3 regions of the Fictibacillus sp. S7 genome follow, and region 1 is predicted to be linked to each of the others. Evidence: a T-box and tRNA genes for the amino acid it is inferred to sense, from the RefSeq annotation. Region 1 holds a T-box; the other regions hold tRNA genes.

Region 1 (4,303 bases):
GTTATGCCGTTGTTTATGAAGCCCCCGGTTGCTCTTATTTCTGCGATTACCGCTCTTTCCCTTAATGCAGCCGCCTATATTGCAGAAATTTTCAGGGCGGGGATTCAATCGATTGATAAAGGACAGACAGAAGCGGCTCGTTCTTTGGGTATGACCCACCGGCAGACGATGAGACATATTATCATACCCCAGGCGTCCAAACGCATGATTCCTCCGCTTGGCAATGAATTCATTGTTCTGATTAAGGATTCGTCCCTTGCGGCGATCATTGCAACAGAAGAGCTGATGTATTGGGGAAGAGCGATGATGGGGGAATACTACCGTCCATGGGAGCCTTTCTTAACGGTTGCCTTTATTTATTTAATCCTTACGTTGACGCTGACCCATTTGTTGAACTTTATTGAACGGAAATTTGCTATTGACTAAAAAAACAGCAGGGAACCCTGCTGTTTTTTAATATTCTTTGAAAAGGGTTCATTTTTCACGACGTTGTCCCATATAGTGTATTATCGAGTGTTTAGGGGAGGGACAGGGTTGGCAGAACTTATTTTTGCAGATCAAAAAACGTGTTACCAATTACAAAAGGAACTGCAGCAGATGGCGAAATCACTTAACATTCAACCTTCCTTTGTAGAATGCAGAAACCACTCCTTGGTGCTGGACACAACATATGATTTGGAAAGCGCCGCAGATGTCATGGCCGCATATACCCGAAAAAAAGTGGAGGAATCCCGTATCCTTTTTTTTATCGAGCATTTTTTTTATTTTACCGACGCTCAGGAGCAGCGGGAAATTGCAGCAATCGTTAAAGAGTTTATTGAACAGGAGCGGGAAGATGTGCCGGCGGTCAGGGAGCTGGACACCTGTGATTACCATATGAGGGATGCCTGGAGAAAAATTCTGTCAGAGAAAGAGCTGTCGTTCACGTTCGAGTCTTTTTTGCAATTCCGGCTAAAGGATTACTTCGAATTGCTCCAGGTGTATGTGGAATGTGCGATCGATGAATACAAGCTGGAGCTGGATTATCAGGCATTTGTTGAGCAGCTGCGAAAATGTGCGGCGAGTCAGCCGTATCTTACGGATGAGATTCATGTCGCTTATGACGGTGAATTCAAGCTGTATGACAATCATTACCGGCTGTACAGCAAAAAAATGCTGGAGCTTATGCATGAAAGAGCCCTTGTTCTGACACAGGAATTAGACCTGGATCAAGAAGTTCTGGGACCGAGTATCGGTCTTGCTCCGGAAATCCTTCATTTGTATCTGGAAGATGAAAATCATGGCATGGTACATACCTTGCAGAATATTTTCCAGGAACGATTGATTAAAAAACCGCTTCATGCCTTTTATGGCAGGATCAACCGACAAAGTTAGCTCTTGATTTTGAGGAGCTGCTTGCCTATAATGGAGGTATCAATTGGATACCAAAATGAGTAAAGATAAGGACATGTGATATTTTTTACGGTTTATAGAGAGGAATGCCCAGGCTGAAAGCATTCCAACACGGAAAAATGTTGTACCCCCTTTGAACTTCAGCGGTGAAAAACAGGAGTAGTCGCTGACGGCCCAAAGCCGTTAAATCTTGACCGAGTGCCGCCGCATATTTTGCCGCGGAACAAGGGTGGAACCACGAGTACAACACTCGTCCCTTTTTGTGGACGGGTGTTTTTTGTATTTTAATTAATCATTAGCGTGCATACTGTATTGTAAAAAAAGGAGAGATTAACCATGGCAGACATTAAACTGACATTTCCAGATGGTTCTGTTCGTGAGTATCCGAAAGGAACTACTTCCGAGCAAGTGGCTGATTCCATCAGTTCAAGCCTGAAGAAAAAATCAGTAGCAGGAAAAGTCAACGGAGTAATATATGATTTTACCCGTCCGATTGAACAAGATGCATCGATTGAAATCGTTCCCCAGGATTCCCCTGAGGGACTTGAAATGACCAGGCACAGCACGGCCCACCTAATGGCTCAGGCGATCAAACGGCTGTACAAAGACGTGAGACTCGGCATTGGTCCCGTGATCGAAAATGGATTTTATTATGACATCGATATGCCGGAAGCTTTAACTCCGGAAGACCTTCAGAAAATTGAGAAAGAAATGAAAAAGATTGTCAGCGAAAACCTACCGATCGTCCGTAAGGAAGTCAGCAGGGAAGAAGCCTTGGCCATCTATGAAAAGTTGGATGATCACCTGAAGCTGGAGCTGATCCGTGATCTTCCGGAAGATGCAGTCATTACCATTTATGAACAGGGTGAATTCTTTGATCTTTGCCGCGGACCGCATGTGCCGTCCACAGGAAAAATCAAGGCGTTCAAGCTGATGAGCATTTCAGGTGCCTACTGGCGTGGAGACAGCAACAATCAAATGCTGCAGCGTATCTATGGCGCAGCCTTTTTAACTCAAAAAGAGCTCGATCAGCACCTGGTTTATCTTCAGGAAGCAAAAGAGCGTGATCACCGTAAGCTTGGGAAAGAGCTGGATCTCTTTACGATTTCTCAAAAAATCGGACAAGGTCTTCCAGTATGGCTGCCTAAGGGAGCAACCATTCGCCGCATCATTGAGCGCTATATCGTGGATACTGAAGTTAAGCTTGGTTATGACCATGTGTACACTCCTCACCTTGGAAGCGTAGAGCTTTATAAAACTTCCGGCCACTGGGATCATTATCAGGAAGATATGTATCCTGCGATTGAAATGGATAACGAACAGCTCGTGCTTCGTCCGATGAACTGCCCGCACCATATGATGGTGTTTAAGAACAGCATGCACAGCTACCGCGATCTGCCAATTCGTATCGCAGAACTCGGAACCATGCACCGCCATGAAATGTCCGGAGCACTGGCTGGCCTTCAGCGTGTCCGTTCCATGACACTGAATGATGCTCATATCTTTGCCCGCCCGGACCAATTGAAGGATGAGTTCATCCGTGTGGTAAAACTTATTCAGCGAGTATACAAGGATTTTGGCATTACGGATTACAAGTTCCGTCTGTCCTACCGCGATCCTGAAGACAAAGAGAAATATGTGGACAATGACGAGATGTGGGAAAAAGCTCAGGCGCTTCTCAAAGAAACAATGGAAGACATGAATCTTGATTATGTTGAAGCGGAAGGCGAAGCGGCGTTCTATGGCCCGAAACTCGATGTACAGGTGAAAACAGCGCTTGGAAAAGATGAAACGCTGTCCACTGTACAGCTTGATTTCCATTTGCCTGAGCGTTTTGACCTCACGTATAAAGGTCGTGACGGTAAGGATCACCGCCCAGTCGTTATTCACCGCGGTGTCGTTTCCACGATGGAACGTTTTGTTGCCTTCTTGATTGAAGAATACAAGGGAGCATTCCCTGTATGGCTGGCTCCGGTACAGGTTCAAATTATTCCGGTTTCTTCTGTACACGAAGAATATGCGAAAAAGGTGAGCGAAGAGCTGCTTGAAGAAGGTATCCGTGTGGAAGTGGACAACCGTGATGAGAAACTCGGCTACAAGATCCGTGAAGCTCAAATGCAGAAAATCCCGTACATGCTCGTACTCGGTGATCAGGAGATTTCCGACCAGACCGTGAACGTGCGTAAATACGGAGAGCAAAAGTCCGAAACCGTAGCTTTTGAAACATTCAAAGAAAGCATCCTTCAACAAGTAAACAAAAGAGGTTAACAAAAAAGAACTGCGAAGTGATTCGCAGTTCTTTTTTGTCCTTCTAAATTTACTGGCGTGAGGAATTTTTTAAGTGCCTCATTGATTAGTTGATCGAAGTGCAAGGTGGCGAGACTCCAGCGGGATAAGCGGGACAGATGAGACCAAGGAGGCGCTCGCGCCGTTACCGCAGGAGCTTGCGACGAGAAAGTAGGCGTTTACGCCGGTAAGGCTCAGCGCCCACCCGCGGAAAGCGAGTCACCTGTAACGAAGATCAACCCCCTCGATGGCTGTGCAGCTTTTTAAAAAGATACTCCTTGCCAAACTCTCCGATATGCTGTAAAATAATTTTTGTTGTTAAAAACAAGATCGTCAGTTGACAAGTGGTGCTTGTCAATGGTATATTAACTTAGGTAATTAAATAGTTGAGTTTCGAAACAAAGCAGAAGCACCCGCTTCTCACCTGTTCAACGCAAATGCAGTTGGCTGGTCAACCGAACTTTCAGAGATGATTGAGGTAGTGTGGGTGCAGTATGCGCCGACGCTTTTTTATTTGTTTACAAAACGCTGAGTGGAACTGACTCACACAAATTCTTGGAGGTGACTTACTATTAGTAAGGACATGTCTGTCAATGAGGGCATCCGTGCTCGTGAAGTAAGACTT
Region 2 (4,303 bases), 2.9 Mb from region 1:
AAGTCTCTGGTGAAGGTGAAGAAATATCGCTCCTATCGTGGAAATGTTGGAAAAATCGCTCCAAATGTTATAGCACGTAAATTCCAAGCAGTGAAACCGAATGAAAAGTGGGTAACCGATGTGACGGAAATTCAATTACATGGTGAAAAGCTATATTTATCGCCAGTTCTTGACCTATATAATGGAGAAATCGTTGCCTATCAGATGGAACACCGTCCGGTTTACTCTTTGGTTTCAAAGATGCTGGATAAGGCATTCAAACAATTGAAAGAGAACGATGCCCCCATCCTTCACTCTGATCAGGGATGGCATTATCAAATGAAACCGTACCAGCATGCATTGAAAGAAAAAAATATAACACAAAGCATGTCCCGTAAGGGCAACTGTCTTGATAACGCCGCCATGGAGAGTTTCTTTGGCTTATTGAAAAGTGAATTGCTTTATCTCAAAGAATTTGAAAGTATGGAACACTTTAAAAAAGAATTGGAACAGTATATCGATTACTACAATAAAAACCGGATAAAAGCAAAATTAAAAGGCATGAGCCCGGTTCAATACCGGACTCATGCCGAAGTAGCTGCTTAAAATTTCGTGTCTAACTTTTTGGGTTCAGATCAAAATAGAGCAGCTGTTTTTAATTTGTTTATTATAGAAGCTTTTCACCAAAAAGGGAGCCCATCAAGGCGACCGCTACTGTCGCTGTTTTATTTCGTTCATCCAAAATCGGGTTGACCTCCACAAATTCCGCGGAAGTAATGAGCTGTGATTCAGCCAGCATTTCCATCGCCAAATGGCTTTCTCTGTAGCTGATTCCGCCGAGAACCGGTGTACCCACTCCCGGGGCATCCTGGGGATCGAGCCCGTCAAGGTCAAGACTGAGGTGAACTCCATCTGTTTTTGCGGACAAGTACTCAATCGTTTCCTCCATCACCTTCGTCATACCGATCCGGTCAATCTCATGCATCGTATACACCTTGATCCCGCGTTCCTTGATCAACGTCTTTTCTCCCTCATCAAGAGAACGCGCCCCGATGATAACGATATTTTCCGGTTTAACTTTCTGTTCGTATCCCCCAATGCGAGTTAACGATTCATGGCCAATGCCCAAACTTGCAGCAAGAGGCATACCATGAATGTTTCCGCTTGGTGAGGTATCTGCTGTGTTCAAGTCTCCATGGGCATCATACCATATGACCCCAAGGTTCTCATAGTGGTTGGAGATGCCTGCAAGTGTTCCGATCGCGATACTGTGGTCCCCTCCCAGAACAAGCGGAAAGCGGTTCTCCTGAATAACATTCGAAACGGCCTGAGCCAGGTTCTCACTGGCAGAAGCCACCTCTTCCAGGTTCTTCAGGTTTGTTTCAATGGTTTCCTCGATCGTTCCCGGCCGGGCAATCTCAATATCCCCAAAGTCGAGAACGTTGTATTCAATATCCTTCAGCCGTTCCACAATGCCTGCATATCGAATGGCGCTTGGACCCATATCTACTCCCCGCCGTGTTTGCCCTAAATCCATTGGTACCCCGATAAGTGTAATATCCTTCTTCATTTGTAGGCCTCCCCCTAAGCTGCGTTTCAATATTCTATCAATTAATTTTAGCCTGTCCTTTACAGGTGGTTCAACTGGACAAAAAATTGCATAGATATACCCGGTAGTAAGCGCTTTCTATAGATAGAGTGGATAATTATTAGATAAGATAGACAGTTGGATCCAATCAAGGAATAGGAGTCTGGCATTCGGCAATAAAAAAAGCCTTTGGACAAAAGTCCAAAGGCTTTACGTTTATTATGTATGGTGGAGCCTAGCGGGATCGAACCGCTGACCTCCTGCGTGCAAGGCAGGCGCTCTCCCAGCTGAGCTAAGGCCCCAAAATAAAATGGAGCGGGTGATGAGAATCGAACTCACGACCAGAGCTTGGAAGGCTCTTGTTTTACCACTAAACTACACCCGCATATTAACCTTATTATAATGTTATGTCCATGCTTTCTGTCTTTTATTCAGAAAGTGGTGAGCCATGAAGGACTCGAACCTTCGACCCTCTGATTAAAAGTCAGATGCTCTACCGACTGAGCTAATGGCTCATGTTGTTATGTCCGTCGGTCCCCTGTCTCTTCCCCTAAAAGTTAAAGCAAGGAGAATATGATATCCGTCGAGACAACTCGCTGTTCAACCACGAAGCGTAGTTCGTGACTGAGCTAATGGCTCATGTTGCTTACCAAAATGGTTTTAAAAAAATAAGTGGTGGAGGGGGACGGATTCGAACCGCCGAACCCGGAGGGAGCGGATTTACAGTCCGCCGCGTTTAGCCACTTCGCTACCCCTCCACATAAAAAAAGGATTCCGGTATTTCTTATTAAAATGGTGCCGGCTAGAGGACTTGAACCCCCAACCTACTGATTACAAGTCAGTTGCTCTACCAATTGAGCTAAACCGGCGTTGTAAACAATGGTAATAAAAATGGTGGAGGATGACGGGTTCGAACCGCCGACCCCCTGCTTGTAAGGCAGGTGCTCTCCCAGCTGAGCTAATCCTCCAAATTGAATATTATTGGTTCTTTTCTTCAAAAGAACTTGGTTCTTTTTTTCAAAAGAACTTGGTTGTTTTCATTTTCATGAAAAAACTTGGTGACCCGTACGGGATTCGAACCCGTGTTACCGCCGTGAAAGGGCGGTGTCTTAACCGCTTGACCAACGGGCCGACTGGAGCTTCCAACCGGGCTCGAACCGGTGACCTCTTCCTTACCATGGAAGCACTCTACCTACTGAGCTATGGAAGCATGGCTCCACAGGTAGGACTCGAACCTACGACCGATCGGTTAACAGCCGATAGCTCTACCACTGAGCTACTGTGGAATAATAAACTAATTAGAAATCCACAAACAAAAAGGTTTGAAATGAAAGCCCGGCAGCGTCCTACTCTAACAGGGGGAAGCCCCCAACTACCATTGGCGCAAAAGAGCTTAACTTCCGTGTTCGGTATGGGAACGGGTGTGACCTCTTCGCTATCGCCACCAGACTGTCTTTCAAAGTTTGTCCTAAATTACAAGGACAAGATACATTTTACAATGTTTTTGCTCTTTTGGCAAGACCTTTTTTTGAGGCATATTCCCTCAAAACTAGATAACTTCATCCAAACGTGCTGATAACGTCCAGCTTCATGAACCCTATCCTCGAGGTCGTTTCGCCCCTTCCAATGAACACCAAAACCGTGTTCTTGTCAGGGTTTCCAACGCTTGTCGGATATAAGCGGTTCATTCCGCTTTTGTTTTTAAGGATAAGCCCTCGACCGATTAGTATCTGTCAGCTCCACGTGTCACCACGCTTCCACACCAGACCTATCAACCTCATCATCTCTAAGGGGTCTTACTCACTTGACGTGATGGGAAATCTCATCTTGAGGGGGGCTTCATGCTTAGATGCTTTCAGCACTTATCCCGTCCACACGTAGCTACCCAGCTATGCCCCTGGCGGAACAACTGGTACACCAGCGGTGTGTCCATCCCGGTCCTCTCGTACTAAGGACAGCTCCTCTCAAATTTCCTGCGCCCGCGACGGATAGGGACCGAACTGTCTCACGACGTTCTGAACCCAGCTCGCGTACCGCTTTAATGGGCGAACAGCCCAACCCTTGGGACCTACTTCAGCCCCAGGATGCGATGAGCCGACATCGAGGTGCCAAACCTCCCCGTCGATGTGGACTCTTGGGGGAGATAAGCCTGTTATCCCCAGGGTAGCTTTTATCCGTTGAGCGATGGCCCTTCCATGCGGAACCACCGGATCACTAAGCCCGACTTTCGTCCCTGCTCGACTTGTAGGTCTCGCAGTCAAGCTCCCTTGTGCCTTTACACTCTGCGAATGATTTCCAACCATTCTGAGGGAACCTTTGGGCGCCTCCGTTACGATTTAGGAGGCGACCGCCCCAGTCAAACTGCCCACCTGACACTGTCTCCGAACCGGATCACGGTTCCAGGTTAGAATTTCAATACAGTCAGGGTAGTATCCCACCGACGCCTCCATCGAAGCTGGCGCTCCGACTTCTCAGGCTCCTACCTATCCTGTACAAACTGTACCAAAATCCAATATCAAGCTGCAGTAAAGCTCCATGGGGTCTTTCCGTCCTGTCGCGGGTAACCTGCATCTTCACAGGTACTATAATTTCACCGGGTCTCTCGTTGAGACAGTATCCAAATCGTTACACCTTTCGTGCGGGTCGGAACTTACCCGACAAGGAATTTCGCTACCTTAGGACCGTTATAGTTACGGCCGCCGTTTACTGGGGCTTCAATTCAGAGCTTCTCCCCTA
Region 3 (4,303 bases), 3.0 Mb from region 1:
TAACGTCAGCACTGAGGGTGGAACCCCCCAACACCTAGCACTCATCGTTTACGGCGTGGACTACCAGGGTATCTAATCCTGTTTGCTCCCCACGCTTTCGCGCCTCAGCGTCAGTTACAGGCCAAAAAGCCGCCTTCGCCACTGGTGTTCCTCCACATCTCTACGCATTTCACCGCTACACGTGGAATTCCACTTTTCTCTCCTGCACTCAAGTCTCCCAGTTTCCAATGACCCTCCACGGTTGAGCCGTGGGCTTTCACATCAGACTTAAGAAACCGCCTGCGCGCGCTTTACGCCCAATAATTCCGGATAACGCTTGCCACCTACGTATTACCGCGGCTGCTGGCACGTAGTTAGCCGTGGCTTTCTGGTCAGGTACCGTCAAGGTACCGGCAGTTACTCCGGTACTTGTTCTTCTCTGACAACAGAGCTTTACGACCCGAAGGCCTTCATCGCTCACGCGGCGTTGCTCGGTCAGACTTTCGTCCATTGCCGAAGATTCCCTACTGCTGCCTCCCGTAGGAGTCTGGGCCGTGTCTCAGTCCCAGTGTGGCCGATCACCCTCTCAGGTCGGCTACGCATCGTCGCCTTGGTGAGCCGTTACCTCACCAACTAGCTAATGCGCCGCGGGCCCATCTGTAAGCGTCAGCCGAAACCGACTTTCAAAAAAGAAGCAGGCGCTTCTCGTTATCATCCGGTATTAGCTCCGGTTTCCCGGAGTTATCCCCGTCTTACAGGCAGGTTACCCACGTGTTACTCACCCGTCCGCCGCTAAATCAGAGGAGCAAGCTCCTCGTCATTCGCTCGACTTGCATGTATTAGGCACGCCGCCAGCGTTCATCCTGAGCCAGGATCAAACTCTCCAATAAAGTGTTTGATATAGCTCTTAATGTTTAAAAATAAGAAATTGATGGGATTGTAAAATCCCTGACTTACTCTGGCTTTTGTTTGGTTTTCAAAGAACATCAATGCTGCTTTAAAAACAGCAACTTTTATATTATACCGACTAAAAAAGAAAATGTCAACAGCATTTTCTAATGGTGGAGCCTAGCGGGATCGAACCGCTGACCTCCTGCGTGCAAGGCAGGCGCTCTCCCAGCTGAGCTAAGGCCCCAAAGTGAAGATGGTCGGGAAGACAGGATTTGAACCTGCGACCCCCTGGTCCCAAACCAGGTGCTCTACCAAGCTGAGCCACTTCCCGTTATGGCGCGCCCTGAGAGATTCGAACTCCCGACCTTTTGATTCGTAGTCAAACACTCTATCCAGCTGAGCTAAGGGCGCATAAAAAAACATTCTATTGGTGCCGAGGGCCGGACTCGAACCGGCACGGTAGTCACCTACCGCAGGATTTTAAGTCCTGTGTGTCTGCCAATTCCACCACCCCGGCAGGCAGAAAAAAATGGAGCGGAAGACGGGATTCGAACCCGCGACCCCAACCTTGGCAAGGTTGTATTCTACCACTGAACTACTTCCGCATCCGTATGGTGCGGGTGAAGGGACTCGAACCCCCACGTCATAAGACACTAGATCCTAAGTCTAGCGCGTCTGCCAATTCCGCCACACCCGCAATATACAATTATAAAACTGGTGAGCCATGAAGGACTCGAACCTTCGACCCTCTGATTAAAAGTCAGATGCTCTACCAACTGAGCTAATGGCTCTCTTTAAGTGGTGCCGGCTAGAGGACTTGAACCCCCAACCTACTGATTACAAGTCAGTTGCTCTACCAATTGAGCTAAACCGGCGAAATAATGGTGGAGGATGACGGGTTCGAACCGCCGACCCCCTGCTTGTAAGGCAGGTGCTCTCCCAGCTGAGCTAATCCTCCATTATGTATGCCCGGCAACGTCCTACTCTAACAGGGGGAAGCCCCCAACTACCATCGGCGCTGAAGAGCTTAACTTCCGTGTTCGGTATGGGAACGGGTGTGACCTCTTCGCTATTGCCACCAGACATCTATCGATTTGTGATCAACGGCGATTTTCTTCGTCAGCTTCACTCCTCCTCTTCCTCATGTACGGTAAAGTACACTCCGGAGAGTCGTCGTTTTGCTTCCTCGAATCTCTTGTCGCTGACAAATCTTTTGTTTTTGAGGCATATTCCCTCAAAACTAGATAACTTCATCCAAACTTACTGATTTAATTAAGGATAAGCCCTCGACCGATTAGTATCTGTCAGCTCCACGTGTCACCACGCTTCCACACCAGACCTATCAACCTCATCATCTCTAAGGGGTCTTACTCACTTGACGTGATGGGAAATCTCATCTTGAGGGGGGCTTCATGCTTAGATGCTTTCAGCACTTATCCCGTCCACACGTAGCTACCCAGCTATGCCCCTGGCGGAACAACTGGTACACCAGCGGTGTGTCCATCCCGGTCCTCTCGTACTAAGGACAGCTCCTCTCAAATTTCCTGCGCCCGCGACGGATAGGGACCGAACTGTCTCACGACGTTCTGAACCCAGCTCGCGTACCGCTTTAATGGGCGAACAGCCCAACCCTTGGGACCTACTTCAGCCCCAGGATGCGATGAGCCGACATCGAGGTGCCAAACCTCCCCGTCGATGTGGACTCTTGGGGGAGATAAGCCTGTTATCCCCAGGGTAGCTTTTATCCGTTGAGCGATGGCCCTTCCATGCGGAACCACCGGATCACTAAGCCCGACTTTCGTCCCTGCTCGACTTGTAGGTCTCGCAGTCAAGCTCCCTTGTGCCTTTACACTCTGCGAATGATTTCCAACCATTCTGAGGGAACCTTTGGGCGCCTCCGTTACGATTTAGGAGGCGACCGCCCCAGTCAAACTGCCCACCTGACACTGTCTCCGAACCGGATCACGGTTCCAGGTTAGAATTTCAATACAGTCAGGGTAGTATCCCACCGACGCCTCCATCGAAGCTGGCGCTCCGACTTCTCAGGCTCCTACCTATCCTGTACAAACTGTACCAAAATCCAATATCAAGCTGCAGTAAAGCTCCATGGGGTCTTTCCGTCCTGTCGCGGGTAACCTGCATCTTCACAGGTACTATAATTTCACCGGGTCTCTCGTTGAGACAGTATCCAAATCGTTACACCTTTCGTGCGGGTCGGAACTTACCCGACAAGGAATTTCGCTACCTTAGGACCGTTATAGTTACGGCCGCCGTTTACTGGGGCTTCAATTCAGAGCTTCTCCCCTAAGGGATAACCCCTCCTCTTAACCTTCCAGCACCGGGCAGGTGTCAGCCCCTATACTTCGCCTTGCGGCTTCGCAGAGACCTGTGTTTTTGCTAAACAGTCGCTTGGATCTATTCACTGCGGCTCTCTCGGGCGATAAACCCTACCAGAGCACCCCTTCTCCCGAAGTTACGGGGTCATTTTGCCGAGTTCCTTAACGAGAGTTCTCCCGATCATCTTAGGATTCTCTCCTCGCCTACCTGTGTCGGTTTGCGGTACGGGCACCTCTTTCCTCACTAGAGGCTTTTCTTGGCAGTGTAGGATCAGGGACTTCGGTACTGTAATTTCCCTCGCCGTCACAGCTCAGCCTTCACGATTGCGGGATTTGCCTCACAATCAGCCTAACTGCTTAGACGCGCATTTCCATTCGCGCGCTCTCCCTACCTTCCTGCGTCCCCCCGTCGTTCAAACGGAAAGGAGGTGGTACAGGAATTTCAACCTGTTGGCCATCGCCTACGCCTTTCGGCCTCGGCTTAGGTCCCGACTAACCCTGAGCGGACGAGCCTTCCTCAGGAAACCTTAGGCTTTCGATGGACAAGATTCTCACTTGTCTTTCGCTACTCATACCGGCATTCTCACTTCAAAGCGCTCCACCAGTCCTTCCGGTCTGACTTCACCGCACTTCGAACGCTCCCCTACCACTGTACCTGATGGTACAATCCATAGCTTCGGTGATACGTTTAGCCCCGGTACATTTTCGGCGCAGAGTCACTCGACCAGTGAGCTATTACGCACTCTTTAAATGGTGGCTGCTTCTAAGCCAACATCCTGGTTGTCTGGGCAACTCCACATCCTTTCCCACTTAACGTATACTTTGGGACCTTAGCTGATGGTCTGGGCTGTTTCCCTCTTGACTACGGATCTTATCACTCGCAGTCTGACTCCCGCGGATAAGTCTCTGGCATTCGGAGTTTGACTGAATTCGGTAACCCTGTGGGGGCCCCTAGTCCAATCAGTGCTCTACCTCCAGGACTCTAGCCGCGAGGCTAGCCCTAAAGCTATTTCGGGGAGAACCAGCTATCTCCGTGTTCGATTGGCATTTCACCCCTACCCACACCTCATCCCCGCACTTTTCAACGTGCGTGGGTT

What was found. A T-box is a leader RNA that pairs with one kind of tRNA and senses whether it is charged. The one in region 1 lies ahead of thrS (threonine--tRNA ligase), so its partner is inferred to be a tRNA-Thr.
Region 2: it has a tRNA-Thr gene. The T-box ahead of thrS (threonine--tRNA ligase) is inferred to sense a tRNA for this amino acid. The anticodon was not compared.
Region 3: it has a tRNA-Thr gene. The T-box ahead of thrS (threonine--tRNA ligase) is inferred to sense a tRNA for this amino acid. The anticodon was not compared.

What each region holds. Positions count from the first base shown of each region.
Region 1 covers NZ_QJKL01000001.1:23,605-27,907, forward strand. Annotated here, with positions in the region: gene DMO16_RS00115 (amino acid ABC transporter permease) at 1-426, shown strand, start outside; gene ytxC (sporulation protein YtxC) at 535-1,374, shown strand; T-box leader at 1,428-1,653, shown strand; gene thrS (threonine--tRNA ligase) at 1,729-3,660, shown strand; ribosomal protein L20 leader region at 4,074-4,196, shown strand; gene infC (translation initiation factor IF-3) at 4,262-4,303, shown strand, end outside.
Region 2 covers NZ_QJKL01000001.1:2,945,543-2,949,845, forward strand. Annotated here, with positions in the region: one part of gene DMO16_RS15235 (IS3 family transposase) at 1-585, shown strand, start outside; gene rocF (arginase) at 647-1,549, opposite strand; tRNA gene DMO16_RS15245 (tRNA-Ala) at 1,794-1,869, opposite strand; tRNA gene DMO16_RS15250 (tRNA-Gly) at 1,879-1,952, opposite strand; tRNA gene DMO16_RS15255 (tRNA-Lys) at 2,007-2,082, opposite strand; tRNA gene DMO16_RS15260 (tRNA-Tyr) at 2,241-2,325, opposite strand; tRNA gene DMO16_RS15265 (tRNA-Thr) at 2,361-2,436, opposite strand; tRNA gene DMO16_RS15270 (tRNA-Val) at 2,460-2,535, opposite strand; tRNA gene DMO16_RS15275 (tRNA-Glu) at 2,624-2,698, opposite strand; tRNA gene DMO16_RS15280 (tRNA-Thr) at 2,702-2,777, opposite strand; tRNA gene DMO16_RS15285 (tRNA-Asn) at 2,779-2,853, opposite strand; rRNA gene rrf (5S ribosomal RNA) at 2,901-3,016, opposite strand; gene DMO16_RS25205 (hypothetical protein) at 3,127-3,255, opposite strand; rRNA gene DMO16_RS15295 (23S ribosomal RNA) at 3,271-4,303, opposite strand, start outside.
Region 3 covers NZ_QJKL01000001.1:3,033,019-3,037,321, forward strand. Annotated here, with positions in the region: rRNA gene DMO16_RS15765 (16S ribosomal RNA) at 1-869, opposite strand, end outside; tRNA gene DMO16_RS15770 (tRNA-Ala) at 1,039-1,114, opposite strand; tRNA gene DMO16_RS15775 (tRNA-Pro) at 1,125-1,201, opposite strand; tRNA gene DMO16_RS15780 (tRNA-Arg) at 1,205-1,281, opposite strand; tRNA gene DMO16_RS15785 (tRNA-Leu) at 1,299-1,387, opposite strand; tRNA gene DMO16_RS15790 (tRNA-Gly) at 1,401-1,475, opposite strand; tRNA gene DMO16_RS15795 (tRNA-Leu) at 1,483-1,567, opposite strand; tRNA gene DMO16_RS15800 (tRNA-Lys) at 1,586-1,661, opposite strand; tRNA gene DMO16_RS15805 (tRNA-Thr) at 1,670-1,745, opposite strand; tRNA gene DMO16_RS15810 (tRNA-Val) at 1,753-1,828, opposite strand; rRNA gene rrf (5S ribosomal RNA) at 1,838-1,953, opposite strand; rRNA gene DMO16_RS15820 (23S ribosomal RNA) at 2,145-4,303, opposite strand, start outside.